One region of the Myxococcus sp. MH1 genome, then DNA from elsewhere that is predicted to be linked to it. Evidence: riboswitches for the same ligand, from Rfam matches in the RefSeq annotation. Region 1 holds a riboswitch; each other region holds the start of a gene.
What was found. A riboswitch is a leader RNA that binds a small molecule or an ion and turns the genes downstream of it on or off. The one in region 1 is predicted to bind cobalamin.
Positions count from the first base shown of each region.

Region 2: it holds a riboswitch for cobalamin, as region 1 does, so the genes downstream of both, AC6JA9_RS37385 (hypothetical protein) here and AC6JA9_RS00535 (aminotransferase family protein) in region 1, are expected to answer to the same signal.
Region 3: it holds a riboswitch for cobalamin, as region 1 does, so the genes downstream of both, AC6JA9_RS20590 (acyl-CoA thioesterase) here and AC6JA9_RS00535 (aminotransferase family protein) in region 1, are expected to answer to the same signal.
Region 4: it holds a riboswitch for cobalamin, as region 1 does, so the genes downstream of both, AC6JA9_RS37395 (TonB-dependent receptor plug domain-containing protein) here and AC6JA9_RS00535 (aminotransferase family protein) in region 1, are expected to answer to the same signal.

Region 1 is NZ_AP026947.1:127,413-130,602, reverse strand. Features, by position in the region: gene AC6JA9_RS00535 (aminotransferase family protein) at 1-850, opposite strand, end outside; cobalamin riboswitch at 1,116-1,329, opposite strand; gene AC6JA9_RS00530 (MDR family MFS transporter) at 1,511-3,190, shown strand, end outside.
Region 2 is NZ_AP026947.1:9,472,486-9,475,675, reverse strand. Features, by position in the region: gene AC6JA9_RS37390 (MXAN_6577-like cysteine-rich protein) at 1-1,562, shown strand, start outside; cobalamin riboswitch at 1,582-1,797, shown strand; gene AC6JA9_RS37385 (hypothetical protein) at 1,983-3,190, shown strand, end outside.
Region 3 is NZ_AP026947.1:5,170,141-5,173,330, reverse strand. Features, by position in the region: gene AC6JA9_RS20595 (S1C family serine protease) at 1-1,233, opposite strand, end outside; cobalamin riboswitch at 1,353-1,590, shown strand; gene AC6JA9_RS20590 (acyl-CoA thioesterase) at 1,717-2,136, shown strand; gene AC6JA9_RS20585 (hypothetical protein) at 2,302-2,985, opposite strand; gene AC6JA9_RS20580 (hypothetical protein) at 3,161-3,190, shown strand, end outside.
Region 4 is NZ_AP026947.1:9,476,952-9,480,141, forward strand. Features, by position in the region: gene AC6JA9_RS37395 (TonB-dependent receptor plug domain-containing protein) at 1-1,071, opposite strand, end outside; cobalamin riboswitch at 1,131-1,377, opposite strand; gene AC6JA9_RS37400 (FHA domain-containing protein) at 1,387-1,908, opposite strand; gene AC6JA9_RS37405 (DUF7305 domain-containing protein) at 1,983-3,190, opposite strand, start outside.

The DNA of each region.
Region 1 (3,190 bases):
CGCTGATGCCCTTGCCGAGCACCAGCACGTCCGGGGTGAAGTGGAACAGGTCGCTGGCGAAGAAGCGGCCGGTGCGCCCGCAGCCGCACATGACCTCGTCGGCGATGGTGAGGATGCCGTGCTCGCGGCACACGGCGCTCACGCGCTCGAAGTACCCGGGCGGTGGAGGCGACGCGCCCGCGGACGAGCCGATGACGGGCTCCGCGATGAAGGCGGCGATGGTGTCCGGGCCCTCGCGGCGAATCGTCTCCTCGAGCAGCCGCGCGTAGTGCTCGGCGCCGTCGCGCGCGTAGTCCTCCAGCCCGGAGCGGTACGGGTACGGCGCGGGCGTGGTGACGACCTCCGCCAGCAGGGGGCCAAAGAAGGTCTTGTAGTGGGGCCGCCCCGACAGCGAGAGCGCGTACAGCGTGTTGCCGTGGTAGCCGGGCACGCGCGCGATGACCTTGCCGCGCTGGGGCTGGCCGCGCTCGACCCAGAGCTGGCGGACGAACTTCACCGCGGCCTCCACCGCCTCGGAGCCCGAGCCGAGGAACGCGGCGCGCGTGAGCCCCTGGGGCGCGAGGGCGCACAGGCGCGTGGCGAGCGCCTCGGTGACGTCGGTGGTGAAGTGGGTGCCGTTGACGTAGGCGACGCGCAGCAGCTGCTCATGGATGCGGTCCGCCACCTCGCGGTTGCCGTGACCCACGCTGGCCACGAGCGCACCGGCGGAGGCGTCGAGGTAGCGCTTGCCGCTCGCGTCGAAGAGGTGGACGCCCTGGCCGTGCGTCACCACGGGGAAGTCGCGCGCGAGATTGCGCAGCAGCACGTTCCCCTGGGGGTAGCGCACCGTGTGCCTGGCTTCGTCCCGCATCGTCCGTCCTCCACGCAGCGCGGACGACCGGAGGTCGCCCGACAGGGCTCCCGCGTGGAAGAAGGGCAGTCACGATGCGCGCGTGAGCGCACACCAGGCCCCGACTGGAGCCCACGGACCGACCTTCGCCCCCACGGGCGACTGGAGACACGGGGGATGGAGGTCGGAGAAGTCGAGCGTGCGTGAGGGCCCGTCGAGGCACGAGCGCCGCTCGAACCTTCCGGCCGTCCCACGCGGCTCCAGGTCGAAACCGTCCGTGGATTTCTCCCACGGTCGGATGCGGGCAGGTCTTCGGGCTCGTGAGCGCTTCGGCCTTGGGGGCCGGCTTCCTACGACTCGTCGCTTCCCAGCTCCCCAGGGGAACCAGTGCGGATGACGAGGCTCGTTCTCACTTACCGCTGCGGGGCAGCCCCGGATTCGAACCGGGTTCCCTTTTAAGCTCGGACCGAGGTCCGAGCACCAACATGGGGCGGTATGTACTGTTCGCCTCTTCGGACTGTCAAGCGAAGCGCCGGTGCGCGCTCGACGCGCGGGGACGTGACGTCTGCCGGTGCGCGGGGATGTTCGACGAGCAACCTGCCGTGCATGAGCGCTGGCGCATCCCGCGCGCAGGCGTCACCTTCATCGGTGGCGCTCCGCGTCGGAGGACGCCTCCAGACCATGGCTCCGTCCGCCGCGAACACCGCCGCCGCGCCCTTCACGTTCACCCGTGCACAGAGGGTGTTCACGATGTCGGGCGCGCTGCTCGGGTTGCTGCTCGCGGCGCTGGACCAGACGATTGTCGCCACGGCGGGTCCCTCCATCCAGGCGGACCTGGGCATCTCCCCCGCGCTCTATCCGTGGCTGACGACGTCGTACCTGGTCGCGTCGACGATGATGGTGCCCGTGTGGGGGAAGCTGTCGGACCTGCTGGGCCGGCGCATTGTGCTGGCGGCGGGAATCGTCGTGTTCCTGCTGGGCAGCTTCCTGTGCGGCGTGTCGCGCTCGACGCTGACGCTCATCCTGTACCGCGCGGTGCAGGGGGTGGGCAGCGCGGCGCTCTTCACCGCGTCGCTGTCGGTGGTGGCGGACCTCTATCCGCCGCGCGAGCGAGGCAAGTACCAGGGCCTGTTCGGCGCGATGTTCGGCCTGTCGAGCGTGGTGGGGCCGCTGGCGGGAGGCTTCATCACGGACCGGCTGGGGTGGCACTGGGTGTTCTTCATCAACCTGCCGGTGGGCGCGGTGGCGCTCGCGCTCGTGCTCTCGCGCATGCCGGCGCTCAAGCCGCCGGGGGCCTCGCGCGGGAGGCTGGATGTGACGGGCGCGGTGCTGCTGGCGCTGGCGGTGGTGCCGCTCCTGCTCGCGCTCAGCCTGGGGCGTGGCGCGGAGCAGGTGGCGCACGGTGGCGGCTGGGCGTGGAGCTCGTGGCAGGTGCTGGGGTTGTTCGCGCTCGCGGCGGTGGGGACGGTGTTGTTCCTGCGCGAGGAGAGGCGCGCGCAGGAGCCGCTGCTGGACCTGAAGCTGTTCCAGGACCGGACGTTCGCGCTGGGGAACGCGGCGGTGTTCGTCATCGGCGCGGTGTTCCTGTCGGGCGTGGTGTTCCTGCCGCTGTTCATGGTGAACGTGGTGGGGCTGTCGGCCACGCACGCGGGGCTGACGTTGACGCCGCTGACGTTGGGCGTGGTGGCGGGCAACATCCTCAGCGGTCAGCTGGTGTCGCGCATCGGCCGGTACAAGGGATTGATGCTGGGCTCGCTGGTGGTGTTGATGGTGGGCTTCACGGTGATGGGGTTCACGCTGACGCCCACGTCGACGCAGACGGAGGTCACGGTGAAGATGGTCCTGGTGGGCGTGGGCCTGGGACCGTCGATTCCGCTCTACACGCTGGCCATCCAGAACGCGGTGTCACCCCAGCGCATCGGCGTGGCCACGGCGATGGCCACGTTCTTCCGTCAGCTCGGGATGACGCTGGGCGTGGCGCTGCTCGGCGCGGTGTTCGCGACGACGCTGTCGCATCAGCTGGGCACCCGCGTGGCGAGCGCCACGGAGGGACTGCCGCCGAAGCTGCGCGCCGAGCTGGCGTCCGCGGTGCCCGGTGTCGACGGGAGCGAGGCGGGCCCCGCGCAGTCGGCCTTCCAGGCGGAGAAGGTGAAGGAGCGCGTGCGCGCGGAGCTGGAGGCCGAGCGGCAGGCCCTTCAGCGCCCGGAGGTACGGGAGCAACGTGCGAAGGAAACGGCGCCCTCCGATGCGCGCGAGCAGCCTGCCGCGGCGTCAGCGCTCTCCGCTGTGGACGCGAAGGAACAGCGGGCGCTGGAGGCGGTCGACCGGACGGCGCTGGCGCTGAAGGAGTCCTTCACGCGG
Region 2 (3,190 bases), 1.4 Mb from region 1:
TCTGTGTCTCGGCGCTCGTGCTCACGGGCTGTCCGGATGAGGGCGTGGTCTGCACCTCCGGCCTCGTCGTCTGTGACGGCGCCTGCGTGGACACGCGGAGCGACACCGCGCACTGCGGCGCCTGTGGCACCACGTGCTCCTCGGGGGAGGTCTGTCAGGACGGCGCCTGTGGTTGCCGCGCGGGCACCGAGTCCTGCAACGGCGCCTGCGTGGACACCGCGACGGATGTCGCCCACTGCGGCGCGTGTGGCTCGGCCTGTGCCGCCGGGCAGGTCTGCGAGTCCGGCACCTGTCGCGAGGGCTGCTCCGAAGGGCTGCTGCGCTGCTCCGGCGCGTGCGTGGACGGCCAGTCGGATGCGCTCCACTGCGGCGCCTGCGGCAACGTGTGCCCCGATGCGCAGTCCTGCCGCGCGGGACGTTGCACCTACGACGTCGTGGCCGCGTGCTTCACCAACGGGCAGCTCGTGGGCCTCCAGGCGGGGACGGACCAGCTCGGACCTCGCCGAGAGTTCGGCGCTGGCATCCAGGCGCTCGCGTCCTGGGACGGCTTCGTGCTCGGCGCGGACATGACCAACGGCAAGCTGCTCCAGGCTCCTGGAGGCAACCTGGGCGCGCTCGTCGAGGAGGACTCGCTGGGCGTCGTGTCCGGCTCCCCCAATGACATCCTCGTGGACCCGCCCCACGTGTACGTCATCGACTCGGTGAACAACACGCTCCAGGTGCTCCGCCGTGACGGCCCGTCCCACGGCAACGGCCTGGGCCTGCGCACCGTGGGGCAGTTGAACCTCGGCCCGAACACCAGCCCTCAGGCGCTCGCGCGCTTCGGCGACCTGCTCTACATCCCGCTCTTCGGCACCGGCAGCTCCAACTTCCAGCACGGCAACGCCGTGGCGCGCGTGGACATCTCCGACCCCACGCAGCCGCGCAAGGTGGACACGCTGTCGCTCACCGGCCTGGACCTGAAGCCCTTCGACGGTACGGGCTCCATGCCCCTGCCGTTCTCGGTGACGGCGACGCGCACCCACGTGTACGTGGCGCTCACCAACCTCAACCCCGCCAACGACTACCGCCCCAACGGGCCGGGCATGCTCGCGCGCATCGACCCCGCCACCGGCGCCGTCAGCGCCATCGACCTGGGCCAGGAGCGCTGCCTCAACGCGGGCTACGTGGAAGCCGTCGGTGACCAGCTCGTGGTCGCCTGCATCGGTGAGGCCATCTACGACACGGCCAACGGCTACATCGCCACGTCGGTTCGCTCCACGGGGCTGGTGCTGGTGAAGAACGATGTCCCCGTGGCCTCCTACGCGCTGAATCCCGGCTGTCAGCCCGGCGCACCGGGTTGCCTGTTGTCGGTGGCCAGCCGCTTCGCCGTGTCCCGAGGCGCGGTGTACCTGGCGGACACCAACGCGGGCCGCGTCTTCGTCGTGGAGGTCGGTGATGGCACCCTCACCGAGCGCAGGGGCTCCTCCACGCCCACCGCGAAGGGCCCCGCGCTGGAGGCGTGCCCGGTGGACCCTCGACGCCCCGTGTCCAACGCCATCGACGTCACCGCGCTCCATTGACAATGCCTGTCGCCCGCCATATCCCGGCCGCGTCCTCGGTGCCGTCGTGCGAACCACGGCGGCTCTAGGGAACCCGGTGCGAATCCGGGACTGCCCCGCAGCGGTGTGCAGGAACGACCGCCGTCATTGAAGCACTGGTCCCTCACGGGACTGGGAAGCGACGGCCACTAGGTGGGCGCCCTCCGGGGCTCCCGCGCCTGCGAGTCCGAAAACCTGCCGTGGACCCGTGCCCCTTGGGCACGGACATCACCGAGGCCTCCGAGGGGAGGCGGCGGAGGCGTCAGCCCATTCACCGCGCACCGTGGGGTGCTCGGGTGCCCGCCTTCGACCGCGTCCTCCTGGAAGCCCACCCGCCCGTGGGGGCGGAGAGGGACGAGGACGCAGATGAAGACGGCTGAATCGAAGCGCGCGAAACCTTGGATGAAGTCCGCATCACTGGCCGTGGCCTCCTTCGCCGTGGCCCTGCTCGGCACCGGTTGCAACCCGGAGTGTGTCGACCCGTTCGACTGCCGCGCCGACAATGGCGAGGCCCCCGCGGGACAGCAGTGGGTCTGCGTCGACGAGCGGTGCGAGACCGAGCCCCTCCCCACCACCCCGACGCCCGATGCGGGGACGCCGGATTCGGGCACGCCCGACGCGGGCCCGCCGGACTCCGGGACGCCGGATTCTGGTACGCCGGACTCCGGCACGCCCGACGCGGGTCAGCCGGACTCGGGCACGCCCGACGCGGGTGAGCCGGATGCAGGTGCGCCGGACGCGGGTGAGCCGGATGCCGGCCCCGTGGTGGTCGACTGCGCGACGGTGCCGCTGGACCCGAAGCTGGGCACGCTCGTGCTCCAGCCGGGCTTCGTCGCCGCCGAGTCCGTGGCGCTGTCGCCGGACATCCTCGCGCTCGGTGCCTCTCCGGGTCCCACGTATGCGTTCTACGGCATCCAGGGACGGGGCAAGGACGCCGCGCTGTACTCGCTGGGCACCTGGCCCGACCTGCTGCCGGGCACCACGAAGCTCTTCGACATCATCACCCCCGCGGACCGCGAGGGCGGCGCCACGGTGTACCCGAACGGCTACGTCATCAACGACGGCCTGCGCGTCTTCACCGGCTACACGCTGGGCGCCACGGGCTCGCCGGGCAACGTCGCCGCGTATGACCTGGCCACGCCGGCCAACTCGAGCTTCGTCGTCGCGCCCAAGAACTTCTCCGCGGCGGCCTTCACGTCCGGGGAGCTGAGCGCGGTGCTCGTCAACGGCGGCGGTCTGGGCTCGGCCTCCGACCTGGCTGTCTATGGTCTCGTGACGTCCACGGACCCCATGGGCACGGTGCGCGCGGTCAACTTCCCGCAGGGTGACGTGGTGGGCAGCGGCTTCACCGCCGTGACGGACACGGGCGTCGCCGCGCTGGGCTACTTCGACCAGAACTTCGTCAACGTCCTCCACGGCGTGGCGCCCACGACGCTCGCCACCGCCATCACCAGCGGCACGCCGCTGGACCTGGGCACCCAGGCGAAGGTCGACGTGGGCAGCGACTTCAACGACGTCGCGGCCTTCGGCGGTGGCGTGGTGCTCAACCGCGGCGCCTACGCTCCCCCGGACTACGACTTCGTCGCCACCGACGTGTCCCGCTACGCGCT
Region 3 (3,190 bases), 5.0 Mb from region 1:
GTTGAGCGCGGCGGCGCGCAGCACCAGGTCATAGAGCCCCGGGAAGCGCTTGTACGCGCGCAGGCACATGGCCGCGCGCACGGGCAGCCCGCCCACGTCCACGAACTCGGAGGTGCACCGGAAGTTGGTGACGTCCTCGCGCGAGGCCTCCACCGTGTCCGGGTCCTGCGAGAACAGCGCGGTGTAGAGCGCGGAGAAGCGCAGCGCGCCCAGCTCCTGGCTGGAGGCCTGCTGATGCAGGAAGGCCACCACGCCGGTGCGGTGCCGCGAGGACAGGTAGATGTCCTCCTCGGACGAGCACTGGTAGTTCGTCACGGTGTACGGCACCTCCGGATCATGCGGCGTGTCGCCCCAGCACTTGAGGAAGGGAATCCACCGCCCCGGGACGTGGTAGCTGCCCAGGGCCTGCTTCGGCAGCGAGGCCGCGAGCATCTGCTCGGTGAGCCGCTGCTGGTTCTCGATGAGCTGCGCGCGCACCGTCTCCAGCAGCGCGGGCGTCGCGTCCGGCGCCATCTTCAGCGCCCGGCCGAGCAGCGTCCTCGCGCGGTGCACCGGCACCAGGAAGCCCAGCTGGTTGCCCATGGTGGCCACGTTGACGCCCACCACGGTGCCCTGCCCCGTCAGCGTCGGGCCGCCGCTCATGCCCGGGTTGATGGCGCCGCTGAAGTGCAGGCGCTCGTAGAGCGAGTCCTGGATGAAGCCGTTGTACGTGCCCTCGACGATGGTGGTGCCCAGGTCATGGGGGTTGCCCATGGCGAACAGGCGCGCGCCCTGGGGCGGCTCGCGGTCCTCCAGGACGAAGTAGTCCTTCACCGATTCATCCATGCGGATGACGGCCAGGTCGTGCACCACGTCCACGTCCACCAGGCGCGCGGGCACGGGCTCCCCGCCGGTGCGCAGCACGAGCTGCGCGGTGTAGTCCTCCGGGTGGAGCACCACGTCGGAGACCACGTGGTAGTTGGTGATGGCGTACCCGTCGCCCGAGACGAAGAAGGCGGAGCCGATGGAGGAGCGCGTGCCCGAGCGGCGCTCGATGATGCGCACCTGGGCGACGCGGTTCTGGATGCGCTGGAAGAGTTCGTGGGTGGCCGGGGGCAACACGGCCGGAGGCGGCTCGGGCGCGGGAGCGGGCACGACGTCGGGTTGGCTTCGGACGGCGGAGGGCGCGCCCGGTTCGGATGGGGCGACGGCCGGCGCCTGCCCCAGCACGGCGACGAGGAGGAAGACGAACATGGATGCGGCGCACGCTATCCCAGCGCCGCGCGCGCGGGGGTACCGAGTGGCGGGGGCATGAGGCCTCCGGTGCGCTCGTCGACCCACCTGCCCTGTTGGCGACGCGCCGGGCAGCGGGTAGGGTCCGCCCCGCCCGAGGTGCCTCGTGGGGGTCCACGAGGTTTAGCAAGGGAATCCGGTGTGAATCCGGAGCTGCCCCGCAGCGGTCAGTGGGAACGAACGCCGTCGAACGCACTGGTCCTCGGCAGACGAGGGCTGGGAAGGGACGGCGCCTAGGACGCCAGCACGCGCCGCGATGAGGGGCGGGTGGTGGGAGGCCCACGGAGCCCGAAAACCTGCCTCGAGCCCATCTGGGACGCGGACAGCGCCCCGGGTGGCGCTTCGCCCCCGGCCTTCGCGGGAAGGTCAGGCCATCCCTCGCGGCCCACCGCCGCCCTCGGAGGTCTTCATGTCCGGGGAGGCCCGTGGGCCAGGAGTCCGTCCATGAGTCACATGCAGCCGTCCCTCCCCTCCTCCGCCACCGAGACGCGGATGGTGGACATGGTGTTTCCCGATCAGACCAACCACTACGGCACCCTCTTCGGAGGTCAGGCCCTGAGGTGGATGGACATGTCCGCGTTCATCACCGCCAGCCGCTACACGCGCCGCACCGTGGTCACCGCGTCCAGCGAGCGCGTGGACTTCCACATGCCCGTGCAGCAGGGGCAGCTCGTGGAGCTGGTCAGCCGCGTGACGGCGACGGGCCGCACCTCCGTCACCGTGGACGTGGAGATGTTCGCCGAGGACCTGCTCACGGGCGCGCGGGAGCTGTGCACGCGCGGGCGCTTCGTGCTCGTGGCGCTGGATGAGCACCGCAAGCCCACCGCCGTGCCCCCGCTCTTGCCCGAGCCGGGTGCGCAGTGACGTGAAGCCCTGAAACGCAACGTGCGCCGGGGCCGGCTCCTCGGGCTCCGGCGCGCACTCCAGCAGATGGCATCACGCGGGGACCCGCCCGCCTCCGAGGCGGCCCGCTCGCGGCGCCGCCCAGGGCGCCACCGGGGATTCATTCGTGCGCGAGCCGCGCGGTCGTCACGACTCGGAGGCCATCCGCCCCGCGCGCCCCCGGCGCCACGCCGCGTATGACGCCACCAGCGCACCGGCCAGCGCCCCCGCGAGCGCGCCCAACAAGCGCCGGGGAACCACGCCAGGCGTCGTCGTCGGCTCCAGGCGGAACGTCTCCAGCGAGGCTCGGACGCTCGGCGCCAGCACCTCCCAGCGCACCGCGGGCGCGCTGACGACGACCACCGCGTGCCGCCCCTCGGACGCGAGCCCCGCCACCAGCACCGTGCGCGTCTGCCCCGCGTCCCGCAGCGTCCCCAGCACCTCCACGCGCGGCGCATCGCCTCCAATCCGGTCCACGCGCTCCGGCGACAGCACCACCCCCAGCTCCCGCTGGAAGTGCTGCATCACCGCCGACGCGAAGTCGTCACGCTCGGACGGGCTCGCGGAGAAGCCGCGCTCCACCACCGACACCAACATCGTCGCGGCCTCCGGGCCCTCACCATCCGCGAGCGCCGCGGACAAGGCCCTCGGCGTCTCCGCGTCCAACGTCACCGCCCCCGCCACCGAGCCCGTGTACGGCTCCCACCGCACCATGTGGAACCCCTCGGGCGGACGCAGCACGTAGCCGTCGCGCCGCAGCTCGGTGCCGAGCGCGCCCGACAACAACAACCACCCTCCTGCCACCCACGAGAGACTCACACCGCGCAGCATAGGTCCCCCGCGCCCCGGACGCGGCCACTCGCGTGCCGGGCCGCATGAACCCATGGATACCCAGAAGACACGGCTTCACGGGCGCGGAGCCCGCCGGCCCGGCACACCGCGAAGTCAGCGCCCGGCGCGCCTTCGTTGTGACATCCCCGTCGGGCACGGGTAACCTCGCGCCGAGATGAATCCTGCAGCCCGGGTGGAGATGGAG
Region 4 (3,190 bases), 1.4 Mb from region 1:
GGACTGCGCGCCCCTCGCCTGGGTGACCTGCTCACCCGACGACGCCACCGTGGCCGTCAGCGCATGCCCGCCCCCGAGCAGCGTCCGCCCCTCCACCTCCACCCCACCCACGACATGCCGCTGCGGACCTCCCGCCCCCAGCAGCCCCCCCGTCACCTCCAGGCCATCGCGACGGAAGAAGCCCCTCACACTCGCCTGCGTCCCCGACCACCGCACGCCCAATGACAGCCGGTCCAGGTCCTGTCGCCCCGCGGACTGGGGGTTCTGCACCGTGCCCGGAATCGCGCGGTCCTCCAGCGACAGCTCGGACAGCACATCCAGCCGCGAGCCCCCCGGGAGCCGCCGCCGATACCGCAGCAGCACGCCTCCCCCCTTCGCGTCGTTGCGCGCGCGCGCCTCCGCCGTGACGGGGTTGTCCGGCACCGCGGGCAGCTCATCCAGCTCGTACGCGAAGTCCCCATCGGAGCGCCCCGCGTGCAGCAGCACCAAAGCGTTCCCGTCCAACAAAGGCCCGGTGATGGCCACGTGCCCCAGCGCCGTGTTCCAGCTCCCGTAGACCACCTCTCCACTGGCCCGCACGTGCGACGACGGCGCGCGCGTGACGATGTTCACCGCGCCGCCGAGCCCTCCCGAGCCATAGCGAGCCCCCGCGCCCCCGCGCAGCACCTCCAGTCGCTCCACCAATGCGGCCGGCACCTGCGACAGGTCCGCCATGCCGCCCGCGCCGTTGAGCGGGATGCCATCCAGGAACACCAACACCCCGTTCGACGCCGCGCCGCGCACCACCAGGCTCTTGCTCTGCCCGTAGCCACCCGAGTCCTGCACCGCGAGCCCCACCGAGCCCACGAGCAGCTCCGCCGTGTCCCGCGCCTCGCCCGCATGCTCGCTCGCGTCGATGACGGTGATGGCGCCCGTGGGGTCGCGGCGCTCGGGGGCGTCGGGAGGCGGCGGCGCCTTGCCTCGCACCACCGTCGCGGGCACGACGACGTCGTCCGTCGCCTGCGCGCGCGCTCCGGAAGGCAGGCTGAGCGCCAGGCACACCAGGTGCCCGGCGAGGAAGGTGCGCCGCATGCTCCGCCTTCCGCTCTCTCCATCGAAGAGAGAAGGCCATCCGCCCGTGCCGCCACGCGACACGTCCGCACCCTCGGGCAGGTCTCCTGGCTGATGGACTCCAGCTCCAGGCGCACGACGCGTCTGGCTGGAAGGGGGCTTCCGCCTTCCCCCGGAGCGTCCGCCTGGACACCGCCGGAGTGGCGACAACCGAAGTCCCCGGCCCTGACCTCAGGGCGGCCCATTCACAGTGGCGGGACCGCGCCGGAATCGCACCGGCTTCCCTCTTGAAAGCCCGACATGGGCACCCAAGGGCGCACCCCTTCTAGGAGCTGACTACCAGCGCGTCAAGCGCACCCGGGACGACACCTCGCACGCGCGCGCGTAGGACTCGAAGGCGCTCGCCTGCAGGAACACCACCTGCGCGCCCCCCAGTCGCAGCGAGGCCTGGCTGAACAGCGGCGTCGAGCGCCCCGGTACAATCAGCACCCCCTCCACGAAGGTGCCGCCGTGGCTCTCCAGGTCCGTCACGCTCCACACCTCGGTGTGCGGTTCCGGACGGAAGCGCGCGTGCTGTCGCGACACGGTGGGCTCGGGCAGGACGATGTCGCACTCGGGGCTGCGGCCCACCATCACCTCCGGCCCTCGGCCAGGGAAGCGCGGACACAGCTCGAACACCACGGGCTCCACGACTCGCGATGGAATCGGCACCTTCAGCGTCGGCGGCTCCGCCTGCGCCACGGAGCGCGGACGGCTCGGCATGGAGTCCCACACCAGAACGGGCCACCCGACCTCCCGCAGCAGGGCTTCGCGGTCCTCCTGGAGCCGGGACATCAGCGTGGACAGACGGTGGAGCACGACGAGCCCTCCAGGCCGGGAAGGTGTGCACGCAAACCTGTGCACGCCCCCTCGCCCTGTCCACCCCCCTTGCGTCACTCCACGGTTCCGCAGGCGCTCGCCAGCGAGAGGATGTCGGCGTCGTAGTGCAACGCCAGCGTGCCGGACGACTCGATGTGGCGCACGAAGACGGAGCCGAACACCTCCGCGTTGCCGCTAAGCGTCAGCGTGGCGCCGGGCGCGTAGAGGTTTCCCGCGAGCACACTGCCCGCGGAGATGCCCAGCGTCCCCGTCCCCGCGGCGTACACGCGCACCTTCGCCGGCGCGTCCACGGACCCCAGCAGGAGCTGGCCGGCCACCGTCATGTCGCCGCCCACGAACAAGTCCAGCTCCCCCGGCGGCACCACCTCCACCGAGAGCCGCTCGCCGATGACGACGCTGTCCCGCACGAAGAGCGCGGTGCGCTCGCGCACCACGAGGTTCAGCCGGCCCTGGCCCTCGATGCCCGTCAGGAAGAAGCGCCCGCACGGCAGCTCCAGCGTGCGCTCGCCGGTGAAGCCCTGCAGCGCCGAGGGCTCCAGGTCGATGACGTCGTTGTGGTTCTCGCGAGCGTGGTTGGCGATGAGCCCCTGGATGTCCACCACCGACGCGGTGTCCCCGCACGCGCACGGCGACACCGAGTCCACCGGCTCGCGCAGCACCTCGGCGGCCGTCACCGTGCCGGACATGCTGCGCTCCGCGGGCACCGCCAGCTTGCCCGCCACGCTCAGCGACGCGAGCCCCACGTCGCCGCGCACCCACGCGTCCCCCGTCACCTGCGCGGACACGTTGCCGCTGAGCGGACCGCCGCTGTACAGCCCGCCGCCCACCGACAGGCCGCGCCCCAGCAGGATGCCGTCCGCGCCGCCCGCGCTCAGCCCGCCGCCAATCGTCAGCGTGTCGTTGGCCGCGACGCCGCCGTTCGTCGCCACCGCGCCGCCCTTGCCGCCCGGCACGTACTTGCCCAGCGAGCTCTTGAACGCATCCGTGGTGAGCGACGCGCTGAAGGCCAGCCGCTCGCACGAGCACAGCGCGTAGCGGAAGGCCCGCTCGGCCAGGTGCCCGCTGCACACCTTCGCGCCCGTGAGGCTGTCGCCCACCAGGAGCAGCGGCCCCGTGGACGCGCAGAAGGCGGTGTGGTCATCGGCGGGCTCCTCGCCCTCGCCCGTCGTTGGCCCGGCGTCCGACGAGGCCACCGGCCCCGCGTCGTTGCGGGGCGTCTCGATGAAGGCCACCGGGTCCTTCACCTCGCACGCGCTCCAGG